4 regions of the Streptomyces sp. NPDC020884 genome follow, and region 1 is predicted to be linked to each of the others. Evidence: riboswitches for the same ligand, from Rfam matches in the RefSeq annotation. Region 1 holds a riboswitch; each other region holds the start of a gene.
What was found. Region 1 has a riboswitch for cyclic di-AMP ahead of ACH4UK_RS30555 (C40 family peptidase). Riboswitches for the same ligand answer to the same signal wherever they lie in the genome.
Positions count from the first base shown of each region.

Region 2: it holds a riboswitch for cyclic di-AMP, as region 1 does, so the genes downstream of both, ACH4UK_RS34645 (M23 family metallopeptidase) here and ACH4UK_RS30555 (C40 family peptidase) in region 1, are expected to answer to the same signal.
Region 3: it holds a riboswitch for cyclic di-AMP, as region 1 does, so the genes downstream of both, ACH4UK_RS32295 (transglycosylase SLT domain-containing protein) here and ACH4UK_RS30555 (C40 family peptidase) in region 1, are expected to answer to the same signal.
Region 4: it holds a riboswitch for cyclic di-AMP, as region 1 does, so the genes downstream of both, ACH4UK_RS19365 (M23 family metallopeptidase) here and ACH4UK_RS30555 (C40 family peptidase) in region 1, are expected to answer to the same signal.

Region 1 is NZ_JBIRRY010000011.1:158,383-162,042, reverse strand. Features, by position in the region: gene ACH4UK_RS30565 (ATP-dependent Clp protease proteolytic subunit) at 1-490, shown strand, start outside; gene ACH4UK_RS30560 (hypothetical protein) at 528-833, shown strand; cyclic di-AMP (ydaO/yuaA leader) riboswitch at 1,209-1,371, shown strand; gene ACH4UK_RS30555 (C40 family peptidase) at 1,375-1,845, shown strand; gene ACH4UK_RS30550 (LysE family translocator) at 1,954-2,601, opposite strand; gene ACH4UK_RS30545 (LysR family transcriptional regulator) at 2,676-3,614, shown strand; gene ACH4UK_RS30540 (ATP-binding protein) at 3,657-3,660, opposite strand, start outside.
Region 2 is NZ_JBIRRY010000014.1:95,567-99,226, reverse strand. Features, by position in the region: gene ACH4UK_RS34650 (M16 family metallopeptidase) at 1-1,235, shown strand, start outside; cyclic di-AMP (ydaO/yuaA leader) riboswitch at 1,462-1,628, shown strand; gene ACH4UK_RS34645 (M23 family metallopeptidase) at 1,642-2,457, shown strand; gene ACH4UK_RS34640 (GntR family transcriptional regulator) at 2,637-3,344, shown strand; gene ACH4UK_RS34635 (HPr family phosphocarrier protein) at 3,504-3,660, opposite strand, start outside.
Region 3 is NZ_JBIRRY010000012.1:116,553-120,212, forward strand. Features, by position in the region: gene ACH4UK_RS32290 (GMC oxidoreductase) at 1-615, opposite strand, end outside; gene ACH4UK_RS32295 (transglycosylase SLT domain-containing protein) at 761-1,615, opposite strand; cyclic di-AMP (ydaO/yuaA leader) riboswitch at 1,620-1,807, opposite strand; gene ACH4UK_RS32300 (FAD-dependent oxidoreductase) at 2,259-3,650, shown strand.
Region 4 is NZ_JBIRRY010000005.1:540,024-543,683, forward strand. Features, by position in the region: gene ACH4UK_RS19355 (MerR family transcriptional regulator) at 8-754, shown strand; gene ACH4UK_RS19360 (PP2C family protein-serine/threonine phosphatase) at 895-2,118, shown strand; cyclic di-AMP (ydaO/yuaA leader) riboswitch at 2,329-2,481, shown strand; gene ACH4UK_RS19365 (M23 family metallopeptidase) at 2,493-3,527, shown strand.

The DNA of each region.
Region 1 (3,660 bases):
GACCCCGATCGACGACACGGCCGCGAGCGACCTCATCGCCCAGTTCATGTATCTGGAGCACGCCGATCCGGACCGGTCGCTCTCGCTCTACATCAACTCCCCCGGCGGCACGTTCCAGGCGATGGCGGCGGTCTACGACACGATGCAGTTCCTGACCTGCGAGGTGGAGACCTTCTGCCTGGGGCAGGCGGGCTCCTATGCGGCGGCCCTGCTGGCGGCCGGGGCGAAGGGACGCCGACATGCGCTGCCCGGCGCGCGGGTAGTCATCCAGCAGCCCGCACTGGAGGAGCCGATGCGGGGCCAGCCGTCCGACCTGGAGATCCACGCGCGCGAACTGATGCGCACCCGCGAGATGTTCGCGGCCATGCTGGTCCGGCACACGGGCCGGACCGCGGAGCAGGTCACCGCCGACATCGAGCGCGACACCATCCTCGACGCGAAGGCCGCCCTCGCCTACGGGCTGGTCGACCACGTCATGGAGAACCGCTGACCGTCCCGCCCGCCGTACGACGCGAGGTGAATCGCCGATGGAGCCACCCGACTTCCCGCCCCTGCCCGCACTGACCCGCGCCGAGGGCGAGTTCGTCGACTGCTATCTGGCCGTGCTCGACCAGGTGGGCCGGATCAACCCGGCCCACGGCAGCGACACCTACAGCGCACTGCGGGCCGCCCAGGCCCTGGCCTCCCGGGCGGCGGCGCTGCGCGACGCCCTGGCCCTGATGCACGAGCGCGGCGAGTCGCGGATCCACGCCGCCACCCTGGCGCGGGCCCTGCGGGTGCTGGACGGGGAGCGCCGGGCGGGCCGGGTCGCGATGCCGCCGCCCGTGAACTGACCGGCTCGGCGCGCGGGGAGCGCCATACGGGAGCGGGCCGGTCGGTCCCGCGCACGACACGCCCGGTCCCGCGACCGGTTTCCCTCGCTCGTTCGGCGTAGGCGATCACCCGCGCGAGCGACGGCTCAACTTGCGTTCGACGCCCGCGCCGTACTCGAAATGTGCCCTTTCGTCGCTGGTACGAGGGTGTGCGCCCGGCTCGTCGGCGGGCGCGAATCCGACCTGTCCACCTGAATGGATCAGTGGTGAGGAGACTCACAAACCATCGTTTCAACTCGGAAATCCGGCACCGAGTGAGTCAAGATCCCTGGGACGACAAGCCCCCGCCACCGCGGCGGGGCGGTCCGGGCGGACGCCGAGTCCTGCCGCCGCCCGGATGACTGGTCGACAGAAGTGGATCGGCAGGAGTGGAGGACCCGAGCACAACGGGCCGACCGGGAGACCGGGAAGCCCTCGGGGTGAAGCCGCGACGCGGCCGGGCAACTTCGCCAGCCCGAACCCGACAGGTCATCCTTCACAGGCGGCTGACGAAGGGTTGCGCATGTCTGCGCAGGTTCATGTCCCGTCTCTGTTCGCCCGGGTCGGCACGGCCTCGGTGCTCACCCTGGCCGTGACGTCCACGATGCTGGCGCCCGGCCTGGTGAGCGACGCCGAGGCCGCCACCCACTCGACGAAGGCCCTGAAGGTGGCCGCGTCGAAGAAGGGGGCTCCGTACAAGTACGGCGCATCCGGCCCCAGTCGCTTCGACTGTTCGGGGCTGACGCTGTACTCGTTCAAGAAGGCCGGGAAGAAGCTTCCCCGCACGGCACAGCAGCAGTACAACAAGACCCGTCACATCGCGAAGTCGCAGCGCAAACGCGGGGATCTGGTCTTCTTCCATTCCGGGCGCAGCGTCTACCACGTGGGCATCTACGCCGGGGCCGGGAAGATCTGGCACTCCCCCAAATCGGGGGATGTGGTGCGACTGGCGAAAATCTGGTCCAAGGGCGTCTGGTACGGAAGGGTCCGCTGACCCACCGACCGGACGCTTTTTCCTTGCGGGCGGCCCAACCTCTTGCTCACGGGCGGCCCGGCCTCCTCCGGGACCGCCCGTGACGGCGCTGCCGCGCTGACGGCGTCCTCAGCGCAGCAGCGGGCCGGTCACCAGCGCCACCCCCAGACCGGTGAGCGCCACACCGCTGCCGCCCTCGATGGCGCGGGCGGTACGCGGTCGGCGCAACCACCGGCCCAGCCGGTCCACGAGCAGGGCGACGGCCGGGAACCAGATCAGCGCCAGCACCACCACGACGGCCGCGAGCAACAGGGTCCGGGGCAGCGGGGGCTGCCCGTGGGGCACGAACTGGGGCAGCAGGCTGAGGAAGAGGACCGGGGCCTTCGGGTTGAGCGCGTTCGTCAGGAACCCCTGGCGCAGGGCGCGTCCGGGCCGCTGCCCCGGCTCGCCGTCCGGCGCGTCGGAGGGCGTACCGGATCGGTCCGGTGCGGGCCCGCGGCGGATCGCGTACAGCGCGCTGATCCCGAGGTAGAGCACGTACGCGCCGCCGAGCAGCTGGACGGTGCGGAAGAGCACCGGCATGGTCACCAGCACCGCGGCGAGTCCGGCGACCGCGAGCGCGGTGTGCACCAGCAGCCCTCCGGCGACGCCGAGCGCGCTGGCCAGCCCGGCGGTGCGCGAGGCCAGGGCGTTGCGGACGACGACGGTGAAGTCGGCGCCGGGCAGCGCGACCATGCCGGCGGCGACCCCGGTGAAGGCGATCAGTTGTGCGTCCATGAGGTCCAGCCTGGACCTGCGGAGCCTTTAGCGTGTACTTGCAATCTTCTGGGTCTGCCTAAAGGAACGCTTTCATGTACGACCCGACACGGCTCGCGGCCCTGGTGGCGGTCGCGGAGGCCGGATCGATCACCCGGGCCGCCGCCCGCCTGGGCTACACCGCGCCCGCGCTCTCCCAGCAGCTGGCCAAACTGGAGCGGGAGGCCGGGGCGGCGCTGCTGGTGCGCCACCATCGCGGGGCGCGGCTGACGGCGGCGGGCGAGCTGCTGGCGGGCCGGGCCCGGCGGATCCTGGACGAACTGGACCAGGCCCGGCACGAGCTGGCGCGGCTGGCCGGGCTCTCGGGCGGCAGGCTGCGGGTGGGGACGTTCACGACGGCCGGGATCCATCTGCTGCCGCCGGTCCTGAGCGCGTTCCGGCGGGCCCATCCGGAGGTCGAGCTGGCCGTCGCCGAGTACGAGCCGCCCGGCGGGGTCGCCGCGGTGGTGGCGGGCGAGGTGGACCTCGCCCTGACCCACGCCTACGAACCGGCGGCCGCCGGGCCCCCGCCGGTGGGCGTTCTGGTGGAACCCCTCCTGGTCGAGGAACTGGTGCTGGTCACCTCGGTGGGCCACCGGCTCTCCGAGGGCACCGGGCGGCTCGCGGTCACCGAGCTGGCCGGGCGGCCGCTGATCAGCAGCGCGCCCACGCATCCGCCCCGGCGCGGGGTCGAGAACGCGCTCGCCGAGGCCGGGGCGACCCCGGCGGTGATCTGCGAGTCGCCCGGGTACGCACTGGTGTGCGCGCTGGTCAGTGCGGGGCTCGGGGTGGCGGTGGTGCCGGAGATGGTCGCCTCGATGGCGGCCGCCCCGCTGTCGGTCCGGCGGCTGGAGCCCGCGTCGTTCCGCCGGACCATCTCGGTCGTGCACCGGGGCGACCGGTCGACCGCCGCGGCCGCGACGCTGCTGGCGCTGCTGCGCGGCGGATTCGGCCGCGGAGGCACGGCCCCGGCGAACCGGCCGCAGGCGGGCTGATCCGCCCGGACCGGTCCGCCCCGGCCGGTCGAGCCCCGGCGATCAG
Region 2 (3,660 bases), on a different contig from region 1:
TCTTCCTGGACGCGCCGCTGGAGGCCGAGCCCGAGGGCCTGGACGGCGTGGCCACGATCATGTCGCGGGCGCTCTCCGAGGGCACCGACAAGCACAGCGCCGAGGAGTTCGCCGCCGAGCTGGAGCGCTGCGGCGCCACGCTCGACGCGCACGCCGACCACCCCGGCGTCCGGGTCTCCCTGGAAGTTCCCGCCTCCCGGCTGGCCAAGGCCCTCGGGCTGGTCGCCGAGGCGCTGCGGGCCCCCGCCTTCGACGCGAGCGAGATCGAGCGCCTCGTCGGCAACCGCCTCGACGAGATCCCGCACGAGCACGCCAACCCGTCCCGGCGCGCCGCCAAGCAGCTCTCCAAGGAGCTGTTCCCGGCCACCGCCCGGATGTCCCGCCCGCGCCTGGGCACCGAGGAGACGGTCCGGCGGATCGACGAGGTCGCCGTGCGCGCCTTCTTCGACGCCCATATCCGCCCGTCCACCGCGACGGCCGTGATCGTCGGCGACCTCACCGGCATCGACCTGGACGCGCTGCTGGCGGAGACCCTCGGCGACTGGTCGGGCAACGCCGGTCAGACCCGCCCGGTGCCGCCCATCACCGCGGACGACACCGGCCGCGTGGTCATCGTCGACCGGCCCGGCGCGGTCCAGACCCAGCTGCTGATCGGCCGGATCGGCGCCGACCGGCACGAGAGCGTGTGGCCCGCTCAGGTGCTCGGCACGTACAGCCTGGGCGGCACCCTCACCTCCCGGCTGGACCGGGTGCTGCGCGAGGAGAAGGGCTACACCTACGGCGTGCGCGCCTTCGCCCAGGTGCTGCGCTCCAGCGGCCCCGACTCGGGCGGCGCGGCCATGCTCGCGATCAGCGGATCGGTGGACACGGAGTCCACCGGACCGGCGCTGGAGGACCTCTGGAAGGTCCTGCGGACGCTGGCGGCCGAGGGGCTGACCGACGCCGAGCGCGAGACGGCCGTGCAGAACCTGGTGGGCGTCGCCCCGCTGAAGTTCGAGACCGCCGCCTCCGTCGCGAGCACGCTGGCCGACCAGGTCGAGCAGCACCTCCCCGACGACTACCAGGCCCACCTCTACGCCCGGCTCGCCGACACGGGCACCGTGGAGGCGACCGCCGCCGTGGTCAGCGCCTTCCCGGTGGACCGGCTGGTCACGGTCCTCGTGGGGGACGCGGCACAGATCGAGGAGCCCGTGAAGGCGCTCGGCATCGGAGAGGTGTCGGTCGTCACCGGCTGACGCACCGCCCGCGGCACACCGCCGCGAACAGGACCCCGACGGACGAAAGTTCGTCGGGGTTCTCCATTTTTGTCACTTTGATCCCCTTTGTGCCTCTTTGTTGGAGAGGTTGCCTGTCTGCCCTGTGGGATGCGCGACAAATCGCCTGGTCCGTTTGGTGATGGGAAGTCGCCCCGCCTAGCGTCGGCCCGGCTGTCCGTCACCCGTATGCCGCATCCGCGGCGCCGGGCAGTCATCGCCGAGTCCCCGTCAGGCGCGAGCCTGGGGAGCCGGGGACCCACGCAGTCCCTGGGGTGAATCGGAGGCCCGTGCCGCAGCCCGGCGCGGGAATCCGTAGGAGACCTTCCTGCTCCGAACCCGTCAGCTAACCCGGTAGGCGAGAAGGAAGGAAAGGATCAACCCCTCCATGGCGTTCACCCGTGCCACCGGGAAGCACCGTGCCCCGAGCCGCCTCACGCGCCGGAGCGCGCGGGCCGCCGGCATCGCGGCCCTGGCCACCACCGGAGTCATCGGCTCGCTGGCCTCCCCGGCCATCGCCGCGGACACCGAGGCCGCCCAGGTCGCCGACACCGGCCTCACCCAGGCCGTCGCCCTCGACGCCACCCTCGCCGACCGGATCGGCGCGCAGGCCCACGCCCAGAAGCAGCAGGCCGACGCGATCGCCGAGGCGAAGGCCAAGGCCGCCGCCGAGGCCCGCGCGAAGGCCGCCAAGGCCAAGGCGAAGGCGGAGGCCGAGCGCAAGGCCGAGGCCCGCGCCAAGGAGGTCCGCGAGGAGAAGGCCCGTGCCGCCCGCGCCGCCGAGCGCGCCCGGCTGAACGCCTTCCACCTCCCGGTCTCCGGCTCCCACGTCACCACCGGCTACAACACCGGCGGCGCGCTCTGGTCCTCCGGCAGCCACTCCGGCGTGGACTTCCAGGCCGCCTCCGGCAGCTCCGTCGTCGCGGTCGGCGCCGGTACGGTCGTCGAGGCCGGCTGGGGCGGCGCGTACGGCAACAACATCGTGCTCCGGATGACGGACGGCACCTACACCCAGTACGGCCACCTCTCCTCGATCGGCGTCTCGGTCGGCCAGAGCGTCTCCTCCGGCCAGCAGATCGGCCTCTCCGGCTCCACCGGCAACTCCACCGGCCCGCACCTGCACTTCGAGGCCCGCACCACCCCCGACTACGGCTCCGACATGGACCCCGTCGGCTACCTGCGCTCCCACGGTCTCAGCGTCTGACCCCACCGCGCGATCCACCGCCCGAAGGCCCCGGCTCCCCGCCGGGGCCTTCGGTAATTCCGGCGTGAAGATATCCATGGATTCCGACCTGCCATCGGAAATTCCGGCGGATTGCAATAGAGTCACGGAACAGACGTCGGGCGGCCGCGTTTCGCGGGGATCAAGGCGGAGGTTCGGACATGCGCATTCCCGCGCATTCGGTATGCACGGCAATTCGTGACGACATCGTCTCCGGTGTCTTCGAGCGCGGCAGCCGCCTCACCGAGGAGGTGCTGGCGCGCCGGTACGGGGTCTCCCGCGTCCCGGTCCGCGAGGCGCTGCGCACGCTGGAGTCCGAGGGCTTCGTGGTCACCCGCAGGCACGCCGGCGCCTGTGTCGCCGAGCCCACCGAGCAGGAGGCGGCCGACCTTCTGGAGGTGCGGATGCTCCTGGAGCCGCTGGGCGCCGCACGTGCCGCCCAGCGGCGCACGGAGGCCCATCTCAAGGTGCTCCGGGGCCTGGTCAGGCTGGGTCAGGAGCGGGCCCGCCGGGGCGAGGGCGAGGATCTGCGCTCCTTGGGCGGCTGGTTCCACGAGACCCTCGCCCAGGCCTCCGGCAGCCCCGGACTCATCGCGCTGCTCACCCAGCTCCGGCACAAGATCGCCTGGATGTACGCGGTCGAGCAGCCGGCCCGCCCGGTCGACTCCTGGGCCGAGCGCGGGGCGATCGTGGACGCCGTGGCGCGCGGCGACGCCGAGCGGGCGAGGGCGCTGACCGCCCAGCACGCGGAACGCGCCACCGGGGCCCACCGGCTCCGCCGCCCCGATCGGACCGGGCGGCGCACCGCCCCCGTCCCCCGCGTGAGCACTTCGCAACATGGCGTAAACACCGCGGGCGTCCGCCATTAACAGGAGAGCCGTATACAAAGAGAAGTAATTCCGGGAATGCGGTCTGTGCTGCCCGAATTATCGAGGCGCCGCTCTTTCCGGAAAACGAAAGAGCCGCGATCCCTTCCAGGGTCGCGGCTCTCGCACCTCGGGTATCCGGCAGAGCCGGAAGCCCTCGGATCAGACGGTCTCGGGGAGTTCTTCCAGGCCCTCGGCGACCAGCTTGGCCAGCCGGTCCAGAGCGGCCTCGGCGTCGCCCGCCTCGGACGCGAGCACGATCTCCTCGCCGCCCTGTGCGCCCAGACCGAGCACCGCGAGCATGGAGGCGGCGTTCACC
Region 3 (3,660 bases), on a different contig from region 1:
ATCGATGGTGGTGACGCCCAGCCCGCTGTTGGCGCGCGGGTAGTAGGTGCTGTACATCTCCTCGGCGTTCACCGTCGGGAGGATGGCGCCGAAGTTCTCCCGGCGCGGGGTGACGGCCATGCCGCCGTTGACCAGGGACCCGCCGCCGACGCCGCGGCCCTGGTAGACCGTGATGCCGGAGAACTCCTCCGCGTCCAGGATGCCGGTGTAGCGGTTGACGTTCTTGTCGATGGGGAAGCCGAGGAAGTTGCTCAGCGGCTGCTTGGTGCGGGTCCGCAGCCAGAACGAGCGGTCGTCCGGTCTGGTGGTGTTGGCGAAGATCTTGCCGTCCGCGCCCGGGGTGTCCCAGGCCATGCCCATCTCGATCATGTGGACGTCCGTGCCGGCCTGGGCGAGCCGGAGGGCGGCCACGGAGCCGCCGTATCCGGTGCCGATGACCAGGACCGGCACATGGGCGCCGGAGCCGATCGGCGCCGCTGCCGTGCGGACGCTCGCCCATGACGGCGCGGCGGGTCCGGCAAGCGCCGCGGCCCCCAGAAGAGAACCTGTTCCTGTGATGAACCTTCGACGCGAGACACCCTTGGCCTCGCCATCCTGCGTGGTAGCGTCACTCATGTGACATCCCTCACTCTCGACAGAGTGCAACAGGTTCTACTGTCGATCGCGTGGTAAGTCACTAGAAACTTGGGGGTAACTTCCCGTACAGGCCTGAGGGGCCCCGGACCGTGGTCCGGGGCCCCTCAGGCCTGTACGGGAAGGCTCAGTACGCGCCGAAGACGTTGTCGATCGAGCCGTACCGGTCCGCGGCGTAGTTGCACGCGGCCGTGATGTTGGCGACCGGGTCGTAGCTGTCGGTCGAGGTGCCGGGCACGTGGTAGGCCTGGAAGGTCGGGTCGATGACCTGGAGCAGCCCCTTGGACGGGGTGCCCTTGACCGCGTTGGAGTCCCAGTTGTTGATCGCGGCCGGATTGCCGGAGGACTCGCGGATGATGTTGCGGTGGATGCCCTCGTAGGTGCCGGGGATGCCCTGCTCGGCCATGACGGCGAGCGACTCCTTGATCCAGCCGTCGAGGTCGTTCGTGTAGGTGACGGCGCTCTTCTCGGCGGCCGGAGCGGCCTGTGCCACGGGGGCGGCGTCGACGCGCTCCGAACGGTCGGCGCGGTCCGCCGAGGCGCCGCGTGCGGCGGACGGGGAAGCCTTGCCAGCCTTGCCAGCCTTGCCGGCCTTGGCGTCCGACGGGGCGGCGGCCTTGCTTCCGAGGGTCAGCTTGACACCCGGGTGAATAAGGTCGGGATTCCCTCCGACGATCTTCCGGTTGCCTTCGTACAGCTTCTTCCAGCCGCCGCTGACGGAATGCTCGCGGGCGATCTTGGAAAGCGTTTCGCCGGCCACCACGGAATGCTGGGCGGGTGCGGCGCGCACGGCGGAATCAGCCGATGCGGCCACCGAGGCGGGCACCACGGCCTGCGGCGCGGCGGCGGGCGCAGGGGCCGCGAAGGCGCTGGTGGCGCCGATGACCGGCAGGGCGAGAACGGCTCCGCCGGTGGTCATGGCGGCGAGGCCGCGGCTCAGCGAGGTGGACTTGGGACGGCGGTGCTTACCCTGTGCGGGCATGGGGAATTCCTCTCCGGCGCCTGCGAGGTGAGCTGTCGGGTTCAGACGGGAGATGTCTGGCCGCACGAAGATGCGACTTCACCCCAAGCCGTTCCGGTTACGGATCGGCGACTTACCTGGGTCCCCCGCTCCTGCCGTACGTGAGTGGGTTTCGGATTCCCGGACGGCGGCAGGATTCGGCGTTCCATCCGGATTGACGGTGACCGTAGGCGAGAAACGCGGAACAGAACAACCCCCGCATTCCGCTTTCCCTTTTCCACGCAAGATCGAATGGCGGAATTCCCGGATCGGGCCGTGCCGCCACGGCGTCAACTTTCTTCGCACAGAAGGGAACCGATGGATCCGCTTCTGCGTCCGCACCCTCGGACGTGACGCTCACCACTCCCTCGCGGTGATGGCCAAAACAGGCCTAGGCAAATGCCTCAACAATCCCAATAGACCCTTTATGGATGAGTGAACCAAAAGAGCCAAATCGACCATATCGGCACAAGGAAAGGGATCAATCGGTCACTCGCGACAGGGCCGGTCGACGAGCCCGCGGGACGATCGCTTACGGTGTGGGGTGGAGACTAGTAAGCCAACCCTTACCTCCGACGTACGCTGTACCTGCCCGCGTTCGCCCGCCCCGAAGGAACACCACGCCATGACACGCCCCGTCCGCGTCGCCATTGTCGGAGCCGGCCCCGCCGGTATCTACGCTGCGGACGCGCTGCTCAAATCCGAGGTCTGCCAGGACCCGGGGGTCTCCATCGACCTCTTCGAGCGCATGCCCGCGCCCTTCGGCCTGATCCGTTACGGCGTGGCCCCCGACCACCCGCGCATCAAGGGCATCGTCAAGGCCCTGCACCAGGTGCTGGACAAGCCCCAGATCCGGCTCTTCGGGAACGTCAGCTACCCCGATGACATCGGCCTGGACGACCTGCGGTCGTTCTACGACGCGGTGATCTTCTCCACCGGCGCCGAGGCCGACCGGGCGCTCGACATCCCCGGCATGCAGCTGGACGGTTCCTACGGCGCGGCCGAGTTCGTCTCCTGGTACGACGGGCACCCCGAGGTCCCGCGCACCTGGCCGCTCACCGCGGAGAAGGTCGCCGTGCTCGGCGTGGGGAACGTGGCCCTGGACGTGGCCCGCGTCCTGGCCAAGACGGCGGACGAGCTGCTGCCCACCGAGATCCCGGACAACGTGTACCAGGGCCTCAAGGCGAACAAGGCGCTGGAGGTGCATGTGTTCGGGCGGCGTGGCCCGGCGCAGGCCAAGTTCAGCCCGATGGAGCTGCGGGAGCTGGACCACTCCCCCAACATCGAGGTCATCGTCAACCCCGAGGACATCGACTACGACGAGGGCTCCATCGCCACCCGGCGCGAGAACAAGCAGGCCAACATGGTCGCGCAGACCCTGGAGAACTGGGCGATCCGGGACGTCGGCGACCGCCCGCACAAGCTGTTCCTGCACTTCTTCGAGTCCCCGGTCGAGATCCTCGGCGACGACGGCGAGGTCGTGGCGCTGCGCACCGAGCGCACCGAGCTGGACGGCACCGGCAACGTCCGGGGCACCGGCCGGTTCACCGACTGGGACGTGCAGAGCGTCTACCGGGCCGTCGGCTACTACTCGGAGGAACTGCCCAAGCTCCCCTTCGACGTGGCCTCCGGCACCGTCCCGCACGAGGCGGGCCGCGTCATCTCCGGTGACGAGCACATGGCCTCGGTCTACGTCACGGGCTGGATCAAGCGCGGCCCCATCGGTCTGATCGGGCACACGAAGGGCGACGCCAACGAGACCGTCGCCTGCGTCCTGGAGGACCGCGCCGCCGGCCGGCTGCCCGAGCCCGCCACACCCGCTCCGGAGGCCGTCGAGGCCTTCCTGCAGGACCGGGACGTGCGGTACACCACCTGGGAGGGCTGGCACAAGCTGGACGCCCACGAGCAGGCGCTCGGTGCGGCCCAGGGCCGTGAGCGGATCAAGGTCGTGGAGCGCGAGGGCATGCTGGAGGCCTCCGGCTCCTTCGTGCCGGCCGAGCGCCCCGCCGACGCCTGATCGACGAGAG
Region 4 (3,660 bases), on a different contig from region 1:
TTCCGGCATGGAGTGGTCCATTCAGGAAATCGCCAGACTGGCCGGCACCACGAGCCGCACGCTCCGGCACTACGGGGACTTCGGTCTCCTCGCGCCGAGCCGGATCGGGAGCAACGGCTACCGCTACTACGACCAGGACGCCCTCGTCCGGCTGCAGCGCATTCTGCTGCTGCGGGAGCTCGGGCTGTCGCTGCCCGCCATCAAGGACGTGCTCGCCGGTCAGCGGGACACCGCGGTGGCGCTGCGGGCGCATCTGCGGCTGCTCGAACAGGAGCAGGCGCGCATCGGGCGGCAGATCGCCTCGGTGCGGACCACTCTCCACAAGACCCAGGAGGGGATGGAACTCATGGCAGCTGAAGTGTTCGACGGCTTCGACCACACCGCCCACGAGCAGGAGGTGACCGAGCGCTGGGGCCGGGAGGCGTACGAGGAGGGCGACCGCTGGTGGCGTTCGCTCGGGCCGGAGGAGAAGAAGGCGTTCCAGGACGAGCACGAGGCCCTCGCGCGCGACTGGGGCCGGGCCAAGGAGGCCGGGCTCGCCGCCGACGGGGCCGAGGCGCAGGAACTCGCGCGACGGCACTGCGCGTGGCTGTCGCCGGCCAAGAAGCCCGGCCGTTCGTACGTGATCGGGCTCGGGGAGATGTATGTCGCCGATCCCCGCTTCGGAAAGAACTACGATCGCTACGGGGACGGCGCCGCCGCCTTCGTACGGGACGCATTGACGGTCTACGCGGAAAACCGGCTCACCGACTGACCGGGGGCGGCCGGGCCTCCGTCCGCTTCCCCCTATTCGGCCGATGAGGAGTCGCCGCTCGGCGCGGCTCCGGGAAGCCTGGACGGGGCGCGGTACCGTCCGCAGCCGTGGGTGGACCGGGCAGGAGTGCACAGGTGGGGATGGCCGACGAACGGCGTGGAGGCGCGGCGGGGAGCGTCGACGCCGTGAGCCGTGCGGTGTTCGGGACCCGCGAGGGTGAGGCGACGCCCGGCAGGCAGGGCACCGGGCGGTTCGTCCGGATGCTGCCCGCCCTGCTGATCGTCGGCGGGCTGGTCTTCGACTCGCTGGCCCCGCCCAATTTCACCGCGGTCCCGCTGTTCGTGGCGGCCCCGCTGGTCGCCGCCCCGTTCTTCTCGCTGTCCCGGACCGTCCGCACGGGTATCGCCGCGGTCCTCTCGGTCATCGCGATGCGGCTCTCCGACGGGACGTCCACCCAGGTGGTCCCGGTCATCGAGATGATCACCGTGCTCACGGGCTCGGTGCTGGCCGTCGTCATCAACGGCGTCGTGCGGCGCGGCAACGAGCAGCTGGCCTCGGCCCGGGTCATCGCGGAGACGGCCATGCGGGCCGTGCTGCCGACGCCGGCCGAGCGGATCGGCGGGCTCCAGGTGGCCGCGCGGTACGAGGCGGCGCAGGCGGACGAGTTCGTGGGCGGCGACCTGTTCGCCGTCGCGGACACCCCGTACGGCGTACGGGTGGTCGTCGGCGACGTACGCGGCAAGGGCCTGGGCGCCGTCGAGGCCGTGGCGGTGATCATCGGGGCGTTCCGGGAGGCGGCCGAGCAGGAGCGTTCGCTGGAGGGCGTCGCTCAGCGGCTGGAGCGGGCGCTGGCGCGGGAGGGCACGCGGCGGTACGGGCTGGACGCCATGGAGGGCTTCATCACCGCCGTGCTGGCCGAGATCCCGCCGGGCTCGGCCTCGCTCCGCCTCGTCAACCGCGGTCACCCCGAGCCGATCCTGCTGCACGCGGACGGCGCCTTGGAGGTGCTCGTGCCCTCCGTGCCCGCGCTGCCGCTGGGGATGGACCTGGGCGTGTGGCCGGACCGGTCCGACGAGTGGGCGATGCCCGCCGGAGCGACGCTGCTCGCCTTCACCGACGGACTGTCCGAGGCCCGGGACCAGCACGGCGTCTTCTACGATCCGGCGGCCCGGCTGCGCGGCCGGATCTTCCCGGGGCCCGAGGAGCTGCTGTCGGCGCTGACCGACGACGTACGGCTGCACACCGGGGGACGGACCACGGACGACATGGCGCTGATCGCGGTCGCCCGGCCGGCGGAGGGTCAGCCGGTGCGCCGGACGACGGTGAAGATCGTGGGCCGGGGCGATGACACGGTGAGTGACTGAAAGGCACCCCTCCGCATAACATTTGACACACCGTCAGAAAAAGGGGTGTGGTCAAGTGACGGTCAAGTTGCCCGATTCCAACCGCTTGTGACCCGTACATCCCGGTCGTGCTCGTTAATGATCAACAGGAACAGCTTGGAATCGGGCCCGTGTGTCTATTAACGTTCGATAACGCAGTGCGGTCGTCACAGCCGTCGTCAGAGACGGCGCCGCGCGCGAGCGCCGAATTCCGCAAGGGAACCGGGGAACCACCTACATGGGGTGAATCGGACGCCTGCGTCTCGTGAGAGACGGAGGGGCCCGTAGGAGACCTTCCTGCTCCGAACCCGTCAGCTAACCCGGTAGGCGAGAAGGAAGGAAAGGAGTGCGCCCACGTGGCGTCCAACAAGCCTGCCCCTGAGGCCCCGTCACCCTTCAGTGCCGACACCTTCGGTGACGCGGAGCGGTCCTGGGAGGAGTGGAATCCCACCGAGGAGTCCATTCGTCCCGTGCGCGGCAGGCACCGCGTAGCCAAGCAGCGTGGTCTGGCCCGCAGCTCCACCGTCCTCGGGGTCGGCGTCATAGCGGCCGTCGGTGCGGGTGGCATGGCCACCGCGCAGGACAAGGCGCCGGTCTCCATCTCTCTTCCCGATTCCATCGCGGACAACCTTCCCGACGCCAAGTCCCTTCCCGGCGTCGGGTCCTTCATGTCGGACGACGCGGAGCCCGCTCCGGTCGCCGCGTCCGCGCCGCTCACCACCGCCGGCCTCACCAGCGCCGAGGCCGAGCAGGGCACCACCGACGCGGGCGAGGCCCTGCGCGCCCGGATCCTCCAGCAGGCCGAGCAGCAGCAGGCCAGCGCCGACGCCGAGGCCAAGGCCGCCGCCGAGAGCGCCGCGGCCGAGAAGGCGGCGCAGGAGGCCAAGAAGCAGCAGGACGAGGCCGCGGCCGAGGCCGCCGCCAAGAAGAAGGCGGCGGAGGAAGCGGCCGCGAAGAAGAAGGAGGCCGAGCGTCTCGCCAAGCTCGCCGCCAGCTTCTCCCTGCCCACCTCCTCGTACACGATCAGCTCGACCTACGGTCAGTCCGGCGCGATGTGGTCCTCCGGCCAGCACACCGGCCTCGACTTCGCCGGGTCGACCGGTGCGCCGCTCAAGGCCGTGCACGGTGGCACGATCACCTCGGCCGGCTGGTCCGGTTCGTACGGCTACCGCACGGTGCTCCAGCTCGATGACGGCACGGAGATCTGGTACGCGCACCAGTCCTCGATCGACGTCTCGGTCGGCCAGAAGGTCACCACCGGCGAGACCATCGGCCGCATGGGCGCCACCGGCAACGTCACCGGGGTCCACCTCCACCTGGAGGTCCGCACCGCGGGCGGTTCCGCGATGGACCCGATGGCCTGGCTGAACAGCAAGGGCCTCTCGGTCTGAGCCCCGGCCCTCCGGCCGGCGTCCTCCGTCGCCACCCCTGAAACCCCGGCAGCCCTGACGCACACCCCCCGACGTCAGGGCTGCCGGTCCGTCCGGTGGCGGCACGGCCCGCGCGGCGGCGGAATACCACCCC